Regions from separate parts of the Mesobacillus sp. LC4 genome, predicted to be linked through region 3. Evidence: riboswitches for the same ligand, from Rfam matches in the RefSeq annotation. Region 3 holds a riboswitch; each other region holds the start of a gene.
The links. A riboswitch is a leader RNA that binds a small molecule or an ion and turns the genes downstream of it on or off. The one in region 3 is predicted to bind lysine.

Region 1 (5,281 bases), on a different contig from region 3:
CTTCGGATTGCAGCCCGTGGAAACAGCTTATACAAATGCCAGGATTGCGCGGACACCTACGATGGAAAGCGCAATGAAAACTCCGATCGTTACGTAAGTGGAAATCACTTGTGAACGCGGTGTTACTGTAATTCCCCAACTCACGAAGAATGACCATAATCCGTTCGCAAAGTGGAAAGTTGTAGAGATGACACCAATCAAATAGAACCATAGCATGAATGGAGAAGATAGGATCGTCTCCATCATCTGGAAGTTAACTTCTGCACCAAATGCTGCCGCGATACGAGTTTCCCATACATGCCAAGCTACGAAAATCAATGTAATCACACCAGAAACACGCTGTAGCATGAACATCCAGTTCCTGAAATAGCTATATTGGCCTATATTGTTTTTCGCTGTAAAAGCAATATAAAGACCATAAATCGCATGGAATAATAATGGTAAGAAGATAATGAAAATTTCTAAAAAGTACCTAAAAGGCAACTGCTCCATAAAATGTGCTGCGCTATTGAATGATTCTTCTCCCCCTGTAGCGAAATGGTTGACTACAAGGTGCTGCATAAGGAAAAGACCCACTGGAATGACACCCAGCAAAGAATGCAGCCTCCGCCAATAAAACTCTTGTCTACCTGCCATAAGTATACCCCCCTGAAATTTGGCCGTGATGTTCGGGCTTTTCTCCCCATCTCTATTAACCTAATAGACTGATTCAACCCAACACCGTAAAATAAGCATTTCTTACAATTATGTGACATGTTCATTTTACTCCCATCATAATAGAGCGTCAAGAAAACGGATACATAAAAATGCTTATATAAATAAAATTTTTAAAATATATTGATATTGTAAAAATCCCTCTTTCTAATTATTTAAACGTATGAAAGAGTATATTAAAATAATACTATTGCCTATAGGAACCGACTGATTAAAAAATTCTCAATACAATAATTTTGACGATCCCAGTTTCGGGTATGGTATAAATATGGAAAAAGTTTATAGAATTTCATAGACCATACAAAATTTAACAACTTTTTAATTTAATGTTTTCGCGGCAAATTGTTTATAATAGAGTGATAGAAAGAGGGGAGAACATGAGTGAAATAACTACTTCTGAGCAAAAAAACGATAGCGATCCACTGGCTGTCCCTGCGTTTGGATATGAATTGATCAGGGAAGTCCTCCTGCCGGAACTGCTTGGCAAAGACACAGCTGAAATCCTGTATTGGGCCGGAAAACGCCTCGCCCGAAAATATCCATTATCAACCCTTGACGAAACCATCCGCTTTTTCCAGGATGCCGGCTGGGGCACACTGACCATCAAAGAAGAATCCCGAAGAGAAATGGTGCTTGAACTTAGCAGCGAGCTCATTTCCTCCAGACTGAAAAACAACCCTAACGCTACATTCCAGCTAGAAGCAGGTTTCATTGCCCAGCAAATGGAACAGCAGAAAAATGTTACAACAGAAGCCTTTGAACACCCCAATAAAAAATCAGCGAAAATCCTGTTCACGATCAAATGGGATAAGGGTGATTTGATTGACTAGTAATGAATTATGCCAGGGCACAGCAAAACCGTTGCTGTGCCCTTATTAACGCTAATGACCTTTTCCATGTATTATTTCGAATCCACAGTTGTCTCGTTTTCGCTCCATGTTCCGTCTTAATGTGACGATAATTCTTTGATTCTCCCTTTTATCCGCACATTATTCGCTTTAATGTGACGGTAGTTCTTCGATTCTCCCTTTTATCCGCAAATTATCCACTTTAATGTGACGGTAATTCTTCACTTCTCCCTTTTATCCGCACATTTTCCGCTTTAATGTGACGGTAATTCTTCACTTCTCCCTTTTATCCGTACATTTTCCACTTTAGTGTAACGATAATTCTTCGATTCTCCCTTTTATCCGCATATTTATTGGCTTTTACGTTTCCGTATCATGCATGATACATAAAAGCTTTCCTGGCCACACACCAGGAAAGCTTTTCTTAATTCGTCTTAACCGCTTCTGAGTATAATTCAAATGCTTCGTGCAGTGATTCTACTGCGTTTACCATTTGTTTTTCATCAACGACGGTTGAAACCTTGATTTCGGATGTGCTTACCATTTTCACCTGGATGCCGTTTCCTTCGAGGACTTCAAACATTTTTGCGGCCACGCCAGGATTGGAAACCATGCCTGAACCGACGATGGACACTTTTGCGAGGCCTGTTTCAGATTCAACGGCCTGGTAGTTCAATGTTTCTTTATTACGTTCCAATACATCCAGTGCCTCTGGAAGGTCGTTGCTCTTGATGGAGAACGAAATGTTGGCTAACCCTGCTTCAGTTCTGCTCTGAACGATGATGTCGACATTGATGTGGTTCTGTGCAAGTGTTGTGAATATGGTTGAAAGTCCTTTTAATGAAGTGCTGACTCCAAGGACTGATACTCTCGTGATTTGGTCTTCAAACGCTACTCCGCGTACGATTAGATTCTGTTCCATTTCATTCTCCTCCTCGATGATCGTGCCTCTTTCTTTTTCCATGCTGGATCTTACTTCAAGTGGCAATCCATAGTTTTTCGCGAATTCCACCGCACGCGGATGGAGCACGCCTGCCCCTAGATTGGCCAACTCTAGCATTTCATCATAGGAAACGCTCAGCAGCTTCCTCGCACTTTTCACATATCGTGGATCGGTCGTGAACACGCCGGTCACATCTGTGTAGATATCGCATTTATCAGCTTTCAGTGCCGCTGCTAAAGCAACTGCCGTTGTATCTGAGCCGCCGCGGCCAAGTGTCGTGATTTGACCGTCATCCGTAACACCCTGGAATCCGGCGACAATGACCACCTTGCCAGTCTCTAAGTCCCTGGCAATCCTGTCTGTGTCAATATCGACAATCCGGGCGTTGCCGTGGACAGCTTCCGTTTTGATTCCAGCCTGCCAGCCTGTATAGGAAACGGCATCAATGCCATTTTGCGCCAATGCCATTGAAAATAGCGCGATCGTAATTTGCTCGCCTGTTGTCAGCAGCATGTCCATCTCTCTTTTCGATGGCGCGCTTGAAATATCATTTGCCATATCAACAAGATGGTCTGTCGTCTTGCCCATTGCTGATACGACTACGACCACATTATTGCCATTCTGCAATTCTTCTGCTGTCCTGCTTGCCGCATTCCTGATTCTTTCAACATTGCCGACCGATGTTCCACCGAATTTCTGTACAATCAATCCCATAGGTTTCCCCTGCCTCTTCATTCTGTATTTTGCCTCTAATAGAGTTTCCATGACTCCGCCGCATATGTAATTCTGTCAAAAATAGCCCTTAAAAACAGAAAAAGCAATGGAAGTGGCTCCCATTGCTTGATAAACGTGTATATACGCTGCAACATGAGATAGCACTCCAAGATGGCAATCTTGACAATCCAGCGTTTGTTCAACGAAGGACCAGCGTGAAAATGGATAGGCATTTTCTCACTTCGGCGAACATCCCCTTTCAAAGCCCATCTCTGAATCCTAAAATTCTCCAGACTTTTACTCTTGAAGCTCGCACCTCTATCTTCACTTTAATGCTCTAAAGTGATAGCTATATGAAATTTTTATCATTATAGCACACCTAAAAATAGAATGCTACATTAATTCTGCAATTTCTGAAAGAGTTCCTCTGCAACATTTGCCGGAAGACCAGCAGCATTCAACTCTTCCACAGAGGCTTCCCTCATTTTTTTCACCGAACCGAAATGCTTCAACAGGGCTTTTTTGCGCTTTTCGCCTATGCCTGGAATATCATCGAGCAATGACTGAAAAGCACTTTTGCCTCTTAGCTGGCGGTGGAAAGTAATCGCGAACCGGTGGACTTCATCCTGGATTCTCTGCAGCAGGTAAAATTCCTGGCTGTTACGAGGCAGTTCGATCACCTGCAGCGGGTTTCCATAGAGCAGCTGGGAGGTCCTGTGCTTGTCATCCTTGGCCAGCCCAGCGATTGGAATATCAAGTCCCAGCTCATTTTCAAGTACATCCCGAGCGGACTCGATATGGCCTTTTCCGCCATCGATGATAATCAAATCCGGGAGGGGCAACCCCTCTCTCAAGACACGGGTATACCTGCGCCTTACGACTTCCCTCATTGATTCATAATCATCCGGGCCCTTGACCGATTTAATCTTGTATTTGCGGTACTCCCTTTTTTCCGGCTTGCCGTCGATAAAAACAATCATCGCTGATACCGGATCGGTTCCCTGGATATTGGAGTTATCAAAAGACTCGATCCGGTGAGGAGTGTAAATGCCCATTTGTTGGCCAAGATTTTCAACAGCCTTGATGGTACGCTCCTCATCACGCTCGATTAACGAGAACTTTTCTTTCAGAGCGATCCCTGCATTCTTGGATGCGAGGTGGACAAGCTCCTTCTTCTTTCCGCGCTGCGGCTTCAGGACCTTTACTTCAAGCAGCCCTTCTGCCAGTTCAAGATCCACGCCCTCCGGAACCAAAACTTCCTTCGGTTTGAAATGCTCGTTTTTCGAATAAAATTGTCCCAGGTATGTGAGGATATCCTCTTCGGGTTCATTGTGAATTGGGAACATGGAAACTTCTCGCTCAATCAATTTCCCCTGACGGATGAAGAAGACCTGTACACACATCCAGCCTTTGTCAACAGCATAGCCAAACACATCGCGATCCGTAAAATCAGTCGTTGTCATCTTTTGCTTTTCCATTGTTGCCTCGATGTGGGCGATTTTATCGCGGAATTCCTTCGCTCGTTCAAAGTCCAACTCTTCGGCAGCGGCGGCCATTTTAGCACTCAAATCTTCCTTGATATCCTTGTAGCCGCCATTCAGGAACTTCGTGATTTCATCCGTGATCTGCTTATACTCATCCTTGCTGACGTCCTTGACGCAAGGCGCAAGACATTGTCCCATATGATAATAGAGGCAGACTCGGTCGGGCAGCGTCGAGCATTTCCGGAGCGGATAAATCCTATCCAGCAGCTTCTTCGTCTCGTTCGCCGCCTGGACATTCGGATATGGCCCAAAATATTTGCCGCTATCCTTCTTGACTTTCCTGGTAATGATCAGCTTAGGATGCCTTTCAGCAGTCAGCTTGATGAACGGATATGATTTATCATCTTTAAGCATGATATTGTATTTCGGGTCATGCTTTTTGATTAGATTGATCTCCAGCAGCAAAGCTTCCATATCGGAGGACGTGACGATATACTCAAAATCCTCGATTTCATTGACAAGTCGAAGCGTTTTACCATCATGTGATCCTGTAAAATAAGAGCGCACCCTGTTCTTCA
Region 2 (5,281 bases), on a different contig from region 3:
GATAGAATATAAAGAAAATATTGTCGTTTTATGTAAAATTTTCTTATTTTGTGGCATTGACTCAGCCACCTCAACTAACAGATAAAGTGGGAATTATAATGAGACTCGTAGCCACCACTTCGGTAGAGGAAGGGGCTTTACTCGGAAAAGCCATTTATAATGACAAGGGCCAAGTTCTTTTGAACGTGGGCGCGCGTCTTGAGGGAAAGATCCTTAGACGTCTAGAAGAGTTTGGTATTGACTATATTTATATCAAAGACCCTGACACAGATGATATCATCGTGAAAAATTCCATATCAGATGAATTACGCGTCAATGCGATCATGACAATCGGAGATACGTTCAAGCAAATCCAACTGGATACAAAGGTTTCGCAGACCTTTGTACTTGAAAAATCAGCGAGGACCTTCAAGAAGCTGATCAGTGATTTGCTTGATGAGCTGCAAAGGAGCAAAGAACTGCTGAACTTGCTGTCCGATGTATTCCTGCATGACCATTATATTTTTTCCCATTCCCTGAACGTTACATTGTATGCTTTGGCAATCGGGATTGAAATGAAACTTACGCCAAAGGAGCTTGAGCAGCTTGGGCTGGGTGCGATTTTACATGATGTTGGCAAAATGAACGTGCCTGAGGAAATTTTGTCGAAGCCAGGCAAGTTGACTGCGGAAGAATTCCAGATCATCAAGGCCCATGCCGAGGACGGATTCCAGATGCTAAGGAATATTCCAACTGTCCCGCTGATTGTCGCTCACTGTGCTTATCAGCATCATGAACGGTTGAATGGCGGAGGGTACCCGCGCGGATTGAAGGAAGAGGAAATCCACCTGTTCGGAAAAATACTTGGTGTAGCGGATGTGTTTGATGCCGTCACCTCTAATAGAGTATACCGGCCGGCCATGCTGCCGCATGAAGGCCTGGAAATCCTATATTCAGGCGCAGGGAGTCTTTTTGATCCAAAAGTGGTCGATGCTTTCCGCAGGGCTGTGGCAATCTATCCGGTCGGTCTGACTGTCATCCTGAGTGATGGCCGGAAGGGAGTAGTGGCCGAGCAGAATCCTGGCTTGAGTGAGCGGCCTGTTGTCCGTATCCTTGAGGAAAACGGGCTAAGAGTGGAGCCGTATCACCTCGACCTGAAGTCCAGCTTATCGCTGATGATTGTCAGCTGCGATACGATCATTAAATATGAGTATGCTGCCAATAGTTATTAATTTATAGAGTCCATGTAGTCATACAAAGTTAATTATAGTTTTTAGGCTAGTTCCCCCCTTTAAAGCATACATATAGCTTTAGAGGGGGGATTTATTTTGGCAAAATTCGGCCGGCGGCTGCCTCGGAAAGGGCCCTTGCCTTTCAGGTATGTATTCCTGCTGACATTCGTCTTTTTTTCCTTTTCAACAGCAGCAGGACTCTGGATCATAGATAAAGGGCTAGAGCCCACATTGATGAAATATGCAGAATCCCAGACAAGGAAGATTGCCACCCTGGTGATCAATAAGGCCATCAATAAAAAAATCGCCAGCGGGATGGATATTGATAAGGTGATAGAATTCGTCCCTGTAGATGGCGGAACGACCACTGTAGTGAAGTTCAATACAGAAATCATCAACAGGGTAAAGGCAGAAACAACTAATATTGTGCAAATGAACCTTAAGGAAGCAGAAAGAGGGAATCTCACCTCGCTAGAGATGCTATCAGATGTCGAGCTTGTCACCGATGAAGAAGACAGGGAAGCAGGAATCATCTATTATGTTCCATTGGGCCAGGCAACCAATAATGCACTATTAGGTAATATGGGCCCGAGAGTTCCAGTAAAATTCAATGCAATCGGTGATGTGACAGCGGATGTTGTCTGGGATACTGAAGAACATGGGATCAACAATACATTGATCAATGTATCGGTTAGAGTAAAAGTAAATGTTCAGATTATCATTCCTTTTGCGACCGAAATCGCTACTGTCCAGGAAAACATTCCGATTGGCAGTTTCTACTACCCAGGAAAAGTTCCGCAGTTTTACAATGGTGGAGGAGATACATCACCAGCCATCCAGCTTCCTGGAGAATAAAAACAGTTGTCAAGTTAGCGATATTGTTATATTATAAAACCAATTGAATAATAAACCACATCATTCCGATGGGGTAGAGGCGCAGGATTCAAGAGTAAGCTGTGTGAGGATGACAACGTTGATCACAGCTAAAAGGGAATCTTGCCGAAGCAATAACAAAGTGAGTCACATTTTTTATTGCTGGGGATACTTTGAACAAGAGTATCACTGTCATTATGGAGGTATATCCATAATGGGGAGCTACAGATCGTGATGGAGACACTAGTTGCTTATTAAGGGCAGCGATAGAATGTTCTCTATCGTTGCCCTTTTTTGTATTTTTTTAAAAGAAAGCAACTAAACTCTTTTCATGTAAAAGTTTCCCCCTGTCAAAAACAAGGAGGAGAAAGAAAGAATGGAAAACACAATTTTTTCATTGTTGCCGCCATTAGTGGCAATCCTGATGGTAGTCATCACAAGACGAGTACTATTATCATTGGGGACAGGCATCATCGCAGCGGCTTTTTTGCTAGCTGAATTCAATATCGGAGAAACATTTGCTATTATGTGGGACGCGGCAAAAGGAATCGTTGTCGCAGATGGAGAACTGAACACATATAGTTTGTACATTATCTTATTCTTATTATTATTGGGAACAATCACTGCGTTCATTTCCATTTCTGGCGGAAGCCGAGCATTTGGCGAATGGGCAATGAAGCGTGTGAAAACGAGGGTTGGAGCACAGCTTGTCGGTGCATTTCTAGGAATTATTATCTTCATTGATGACTATTTTAATGCTTTGGCGGTTGGCCAAGTCACTCGTCCGATCACAGACCGACAGAAGGTTTCTCGGGCGAAGCTTGCTTATATTATTGATTCAACTTCAGCACCAATGTGTGTGATTTCTCCGATTTCCAGCTGGGGTGCATACATCATTGCTTTGATCGGTACAATCCTTGCTGCACATGGTGTTAATGAATATAGTGCATTCTCTGGATTCATGCAAATCGTACCTATGAATTTTTACGCACTTGCAGCATTAGCAATGGTCTTTATCGTAGCTCTTCGCAATATCGAAATCGGACCGATGAAAATGCATGAAGAACGTGCAATCACAGAAGGAATTGTCGTTCCTCAGGACAAGCCTGTACCGGGAGAACTGAAGGATGACCTGCCTACAAGCTCGAAAGGGACAGTAGGAGACCTAGTATGGCCGATTATTGCCCTTGTTGCTGGAACAGTTGGCATGATGCTTTGGACAGGCGCTAGCGCTGTTGAAGGTGAAGTGACCATATTCGGGATTTTTGAAAACACTGATGTAACGAAGTCGCTTGTCACCGGAGGTTTGCTAGGCCTTGCTGTAGCGCTGGTTCTGTTCGTAAGACAAGCTGTCGTATTAAAGGGCATCAATGCCAATGTTTTTGGAAAAGGAATTGTTGAAGGTATTAAATCCATGCTTCCTGCGATCTATATCCTGGTCTTTGCATGGGTGATTGTTGATTTGATTGGCAGACTAGAAACTGGTAAATATCTTGCAGGGATTGTCGAAAGCTCTAATATCAATATCTCGTTCCTGCCGTTCCTGCTATTCCTTGTAGCTGGAATCATGGCTTTCTCAACAGGTACTTCATGGGGATCATTCGGCATCCTGCTGCCAATTGCAGGGGATATCGCTGCTGCAGCTGATATCACGATCATGCTCCCAGCATTGGCCGCTGTATTGGCGGGCGCGGTATTTGGTGACCACTGCTCACCAATTTCCGATACAACGATCCTATCATCAACTGGTGCTGGCTCACATCACTTAGATCATGTCATGACCCAGCTGCCATACGCTTTGATTTCGGCAGCGATAGCATCTGTCGGATTCCTGGTCATTGGCTTCACTGGAAGCACGGTGGCTGCACTTGCGGCTGTAGCAATCCTGCTTATTGCTTTTGCTTTCATCTTCGGAAGCAAGACAACCCAGGAAGAAATGTTAAAAGAAAATCTTGCAGAATAATGTTTAAGGCTGTCTGATTCTCAGACAGTCTTTTTCATATTTTCAAGAAAGTGGGAATAGAATCTTGATTAATAGGGTAGTTGGTATAGTTGGGAAAAATTTTTTAGGAATATTTTTATTATGAGGAAAATAATATTTTGACAAGCAATTAAAAACTAGCTATACTATTCCTAGACTAAATAATCTGAAAATATAAAACTTTCTAATTCATCAATATTTTCCAGGTGATTAGAAGGCGAGGGGGATTAAAAATGGAAAATCGTCCACAGTGGGGAACAAGGGCGGGATTTATTCTTGCCGCGGTAGGATCGGCAGTCGGGTTGGGAAATATTTGGCGTTTCCCGGGAGTAGCTTATGAGAATGGCGGGGGAGCATTCTTCTTCCCATACTTATTCGCACTCTTGACAGCAGGTATTCCGATTTTGATTTTGGAATTCACAATTGGCCATAAGTACCGTGGTTCTGCACCATTAAGTTACTTCAAAATGCGTAAAGGTGCTGAGTGGATTGGCTGGTGGCAGCTCGCCGTCTCTTTTGTCATCTCGACTTATTATGCAGTCATCATCGCATGGGCAATGTCTTACGCTTATTTCTCATTAAGCAAGCAATGGGGAGACGATCCGCTGACCTTCCTTGTTGGTGACTATTTAAAGGTAGTTGACGCTGGCCAGGTTGGAAGTATCGTACCTGGTGTATTCCTTCCATTGGTCATTGTTTGGGTCATCACTCTTGGTATCCTGTTCAAGGGAGTCAAGAAAGGGATCGAAGTTGCGAACAAGATTTTTATTCCTGCACTTGTTATTTTATTCTTTGTAATCGTTGTTCGCGCATTAACCCTGGATGGAGCCATTGATGGCGTCAATGCATTCTTCAAGCCAGATTGGAGTCAGATACTGAATGGTAAAGTATGGGTTGCAGCATATGGACAGATTTTCTTCTCGTTATCCATTGCATTTGCAATCATGATTACGTACTCAAGTTATCTTCCTAAGAAGTCTGATATTACAAATAACGCATTCATTACCGCTTTCGCCAACTCTTCTTTTGAATTGCTGGCTGGAATCGGGGTATTCGCAGCATTGGGCTTCATGGCCATGCAGCAGGGACAGCCAATTGACCAAGTAGTAAGCAAAGGTGTAATCCTGGCATTCGCGGTATTCCCGCAAATCATCAATGAGTTGCCGGCGTTCAGTGCCGCGTTCGGAGTATTGTTCTTCGTGAGCTTGACACTGGC
Region 3 (5,281 bases):
ATTGTGTTTCATGATTTTCGTTATGGCTGTCAGGACCGCCATATAAATTTCTTCAGGATCTTGCTCGGCTGTTGAGATATCCGGCGTATGGAGCGGGTAGCCAATGTTCTCCTGCTGGATGACTTCGCCTTTTTCGCTGAAAAGGACAGCCTTGGTACTCGTCGTACCGATGTCGACTCCTAGCATATATTCAGTCACTTTTCTCCACTCCCTTGGAAAGCGTTTGCTGCGATATCCAAAGGTCATCTACTTTACCTTGAACATCATCAAAATTTTGGTGTAAGGATTTAATCATCAGGTCGCGATTCTTCGTTTTGATGGCTTCAATATAAAGCTCGTGATTCTCGAGGATGCGATCGAAGTCTTCGTACTTTTCTTCAACCCTTGCTCGCATCGATAAAAGAATGAAAGCTTCCATGACGGGCTTCGTATTATCCCAAATCATTCTGATATAGGAATGGTTGATGGCCCGGATGATCGTCTCGTGGAAAAGAACATCCTGAAGGCTGAACTCGTCGGCATCCTTGTATTTGATGGCAATTTTCATCATTTCGAGAATTTTGCTCAGTTCAACTACCAGGCTGGTTGTATCTATTTTGATAAGTCGTTCAAAAACGAATGATTCAATCAGTAAGCGGACATCATAAATCTCTTCGATATCTTTTTCTGTAAGGCCAATAACCACGGCACCCATTCTTTCCAGGCGGATCAGGTTTTCAGCTGAAAGAATTTTGAGCGCTTCACGGATCGGCGAACGGCTTACGTTAAAATCAGCAGCCAGTTTGTTCTCCGAAAGGATGGCACCGCTTTCAATCAAGCCCGAAATAATTTGCATCCGGAGCTCACTCGCAACCCGGTCACCCGTTGAAGCCTTAGAGAGCCATTTTTGCGGATAAAGAAAATTACTATTTTCCGTCATTTCCTCACCTTCCTGGTTAATCAAGTATACTTGTATACAAGTATTATAAAACGGATCTGAAAAATTGCAAGCGTTTTCTATTATGATTATTTTGCCAAATTCTTTTGGGTTCATTCCTTGAGGGTGAATTAGGATCTTATTAATACATAGTTCTCTATGTGCTAGTAAGTTGTTAAAGGTGGAGATTAGAGCCACAAGTAGGAGTAACATGCGCTCGAAAAAGGGGTCCCGCCAGTATTTGTGTTGGAAGAAAACTAGAAACTGCGCCCGAAAGAAGAAGCTCGCTAGGATTACGGTCGCAGAAAACTCGGAGTTGCGCCCGAAAAAGGGATCCCGCCAAGATTACGGTCGCAGAAAGTTCGAAGCTGCGCCCGAAAAAGGGATCCCGCCAAGATTACGGTCGCAGAAAGCTCAAAGCTGCGCCCGAAAAAGGGATCCCGCCAAAATTACGGTCGCAGAAAGTTCGAAGCTGCGCCCGAAAAAGGGATCCCGCCAAGATTACGGTCGCAGAAAGTTCGAAGCTGCACCCGAAAAAGGGATCCCGCCAAGATTACGGTCGCAGAAAGTTCGAAGCTGCGCCCGAAAAAGGAATCCTGCCAAGATTACGGTCGCAGAAAGTTCGAAGCTTCACTAAACAAAAAGTGTCCGAAAAAATCGGACACTGATCAAGAATTATTATTCGTAATATCGCCTGTTGAAATCACCAATGTAAGTAAGGTTATCTTTTAATATTCTTCTAAGGGTTTTCTTGGATAGTATGCCGCCACTCCAATCAAATATAGTCTGTGTTGTAACCTTAATTTCAGGAAAGAGCATTTGAAATTCCTTAACTGTTCGAACCACAGCGGTATCAATATCCCCCGTGAGTCCACAGTGACTGCAAATGAATTTGCTTTTACTATAAATTTCACAAAACCCCCCGCACCCTCCACAAATAACCCCTTTCCTCAACATACCAAAATCATAGCTCGGCACTCTTGAATACGGTGATTTCTTAATATGCAAGGACAATAGCGCTTCGGCCAATTTGGTATGTTTGTTATTCAGCTTGGAAGAGGTTCTGTTCATTTTATCCATAAAACGGTTGAGTTGGTTGGGTAAAATAATGGGTGATTTCAATGGTGCTTGCAGCAGGGCGAATTCTGGGTTAATGAACACGAGGTGAGGTTCAAGAGGAATGTAATAGCCAAGTTCCTTGAGCAATTGTTTAAGGAGTGATTCTGCGCGGCTTAATTGGTGGAGGGGGTTTTTGGTTTCTTTGCCGGCAACAGTTTTGAATTTGTCTCCGTCCAGATAATAGTCCCCTTCAAGATTCTTCACTTCAAAAAGATGCAACCGGTCCTGTGTGATCACAAACGAATCGATTTGAAAAAGGGTGCCATTCACTTCCAGTAACAGGTCGTTGATAATGAGACTTTCAACTTGGTATTCCGTAAACCATTTGTCGAATTGGACTTCACCCTCATAGCCTTTCTCCAGTGTCCATAGGTTTTGCGCATCTTTCTCTTCTAATTCCATTCTTGGCTTTAGAGCCTGCAACAATACTAGTTCTTCTGGTTTGGTTCGTTCTTTTACTATCATATTCCACTTCCTTTCTTTTTCATTGTAAAAGAATGTCAAGCAAAAATCAGTGAACATTCTTGGACATTTATGATACTATTAACCTAATTTCATATGATCTTATCAGATCGGTGAGGTAGAGGAGCGAATAACAAGAGTAGTCCATCGGAGATCGACAATCGTTGATGGTGGCTGAAAGGGTTGTTTGCCGAAGCGTAATCAGGGTCAGACTGATTATTGCTGGGCTGCTTTCTGAATAAGGAGCAGACTGTCATGCGGGGTTTTGTGCATGGAGAACTACTGATCGAAATGGAGGATAACGTATATTGTAAAAGCAATGGTAGGTTATTTTCTGTCATTGCTTTTTTGTATGCCAGAGCTTACCAACTATCCCCCTTCTATCAAACTCCTGACGCACTCCCCAGGCATTCACATTTTATCTAAAGGGGAGAATCTTCTTGAGAACCATCTACAAAAATGGAACCATCTATACATTCAATTCACGAAATCCAATTGTACAGGCAGTGGTCATCGAAAATGGCCGTTTTATTGATATGGGAACTACCGAGGACATGGTGCTGCACTGGGGAAGCCAGGCACAAATCATTGACCTTGAAGGGAAGACGGCCACGCCAGGCCTCATTGACAGCCACCTTCACCTATCCATCATGGCGGATAGCTTCATCAACCTTGATTTTGTAGGAATCACATCAAGGCATGAGATGCTGGCAAAAATCAAGGCAAAAGCCGACCAGGTTGAGCCTGGTGAATGGATTGTCGGCTCAAGCTGGGATGAGAATCTTTTTACAGACGGAGGAATTCCGACGATTGGTGAGCTGGATTATGTGGCACCAGCCAACCCGTTATTTTTAACAAGGACGTGCCTGCACGCGACCCTTGTCAACAGTAAAGCATTGGAAGTGAGCGGCTATCATCCGGCGATCACAGTGCCGGAGGGCGGCACCATCGTCCTGGATGAAATCACGAAACAGCCGACTGGCCTGTTCCTCGAGTCAGCGGCGAATCTGATCAGGGCATACATTCCTGAGCGTTCATACGATGACTGGAAAAAAGCGATGAGGCAGACGATGCATTATGCGATGAGCAAAGGGCTGACAAGTGTCCATACGAATGATCCGCTCTATCTCGGGGGTCTCGAAAAAACGTGGGATCTATTCAATGAGCTATTAAATGGAGAGCAGCTTGGTTTACGAAGCAATCTCCTGATAAACCATGAATTTTTACCAAACCTAAAGGAAGCGGGAATGTACACGGGCTATGGCAATGACATGCTGCAAATCGGTGCGGTGAAAGTTTTTGCTGACGGGGCGTTTGGACGAAGGACCGCTTTGTTGTCGGAGCCTTATAGCGATGCGCCGGGTCACTATGGTGATGCCATGTATGACCAGGAGCAGCTCTATGAAATCGTGAAAGGGGCACGCGAACTGGACATGCCGATTGCGGTCCATACAATTGGTGACCAGGCGCTGGAAAATGTTCTTGATGTGCTGGACCAGTTCCCGGCTGCAGCTTATCGTGACAGGCTGATACATGCCCAGGTTCTGCGGGAGGAATTGATTCCTCGCCTGAAATCACCAAGCCGGATTGCCGATATTCAGCCGCGCTTCATTGCGAGTGACTTTCCTTGGGTTCAGGAGCGCCTTGGCGCAGAGCGGATCAAGCTTTCATACGCCTGGAAAACTTTGATGGATGCAGGCGTCATTTGTGCAGGGGGTTCTGATTCTCCGGTTGAGCCAGTCGATCCTATTCTCGGAATCCATGCAGCCGTCACCCGGAAAAAGCCAGGCGAAATTCACGATGGCTACGTGCCAGAGCAGAAACTGTCGATGGTCGACGCGTTCCGTCTTTTTACAGAATTAGGAGCTTACCCGACGAACGAAGAGACTCTAAAAGGCACGATTGCAAGAGGAAAATTAGCTGACCTGACCGTATATTCAAAAAATCCATTTGAAATGAAGGATGCAGACGAGCTTTTATCAATGAATATCGAGATGACCATCATTGGCGGTGAAATCAAGTATCGAAGGCTTTCATAGAGCCTTCTTTTTTTTTGAGTTTTTATAACTAAAGTCCTAAAATTTTCTGAATCTTAGCCGAAATAGAAGGTAAGAGGGGTAATTAATATTACTGGACAGGAGAGCGGAAAATGAAATTCAAAAAGAGATTCGCAAAACCACAGGTAAGATTCGCAAAACCGCAAATGAAAACCAGTGTCCGTGCCAAGTTATTGGCGGGTTTTTTTTCAGTATTGGCTTTGTTGGCTGTCGTGGCCATTATCTCAAACTTTGAGTTTAATAAAATGAACAGCCAATACTCATCATCCATTGAAGACCGGATGGACAAGCTGAATCTGATTGTCGAGATGAAGGATGCCATCATGAGGGAGCAGCTGGCACTTCAAAAATATATGGCAAATGGCGATGGTGAAAGTCTGATTGAATTTGAGGGTGCTGTTGAAGATTTTAAGAAAAGCTCTAAGAAATATATGAGCACAACAGAATCTTCCGAGGGGAAAAAGGTAGGGGAAAATCTGATTGCAGCCGAAGCGCAATATTATGAAGTCGCTTCAGAGGCCTTTGTTTTAATAAGAGATGAACAGGCGGTCAAGGTCCGATTGCTTATGCAGAAAGAAGGGAATCCACTCATCTTCAACCTGAATTCTGCGGCAGAGGATGCAATCGAGTACCAGCAGGATGCGTTGAATGCTACGAGTGAAACTTTATCCGGACAAGTACAGAAAGTAGCGCTGCTCATCATTTTGCTCAGTGCAGCTGCTTTTAT

Region 1: another riboswitch for lysine. It lies ahead of AB5I83_RS00305 (aspartate kinase); the one in region 3 lies ahead of AB5I83_RS12755 (amidohydrolase).
Region 2: another riboswitch for lysine. It lies ahead of AB5I83_RS10335 (Na+/H+ antiporter NhaC family protein); the one in region 3 lies ahead of AB5I83_RS12755 (amidohydrolase).

The regions. Positions count from the first base shown of each region.
Region 1 covers NZ_JBGCUB010000001.1:63,227-68,507, reverse strand. Annotated here, with positions in the region: gene AB5I83_RS00315 (succinate dehydrogenase cytochrome b558 subunit) at 28-636, opposite strand; gene AB5I83_RS00310 (YslB family protein) at 1,092-1,544, shown strand; gene AB5I83_RS00305 (aspartate kinase) at 1,987-3,219, opposite strand; lysine riboswitch at 3,371-3,548, opposite strand; gene uvrC (excinuclease ABC subunit UvrC) at 3,618-5,281, opposite strand, start outside.
Region 2 covers NZ_JBGCUB010000002.1:817,123-822,403, forward strand. Annotated here, with positions in the region: gene AB5I83_RS10325 (HD-GYP domain-containing protein) at 99-1,211, shown strand; gene yunB (sporulation protein YunB) at 1,308-2,066, shown strand; lysine riboswitch at 2,133-2,317, shown strand; gene AB5I83_RS10335 (Na+/H+ antiporter NhaC family protein) at 2,461-4,047, shown strand; gene AB5I83_RS10340 (sodium-dependent transporter) at 4,299-5,281, shown strand, end outside.
Region 3 covers NZ_JBGCUB010000003.1:377,540-382,820, reverse strand. Annotated here, with positions in the region: gene gntK (gluconokinase) at 1-198, opposite strand, end outside; gene AB5I83_RS12765 (GntR family transcriptional regulator) at 191-919, opposite strand; gene AB5I83_RS12760 (nuclease-related domain-containing protein) at 1,595-2,500, opposite strand; lysine riboswitch at 2,609-2,787, shown strand; gene AB5I83_RS12755 (amidohydrolase) at 2,938-4,536, shown strand; gene AB5I83_RS12750 (methyl-accepting chemotaxis protein) at 4,647-5,281, shown strand, end outside.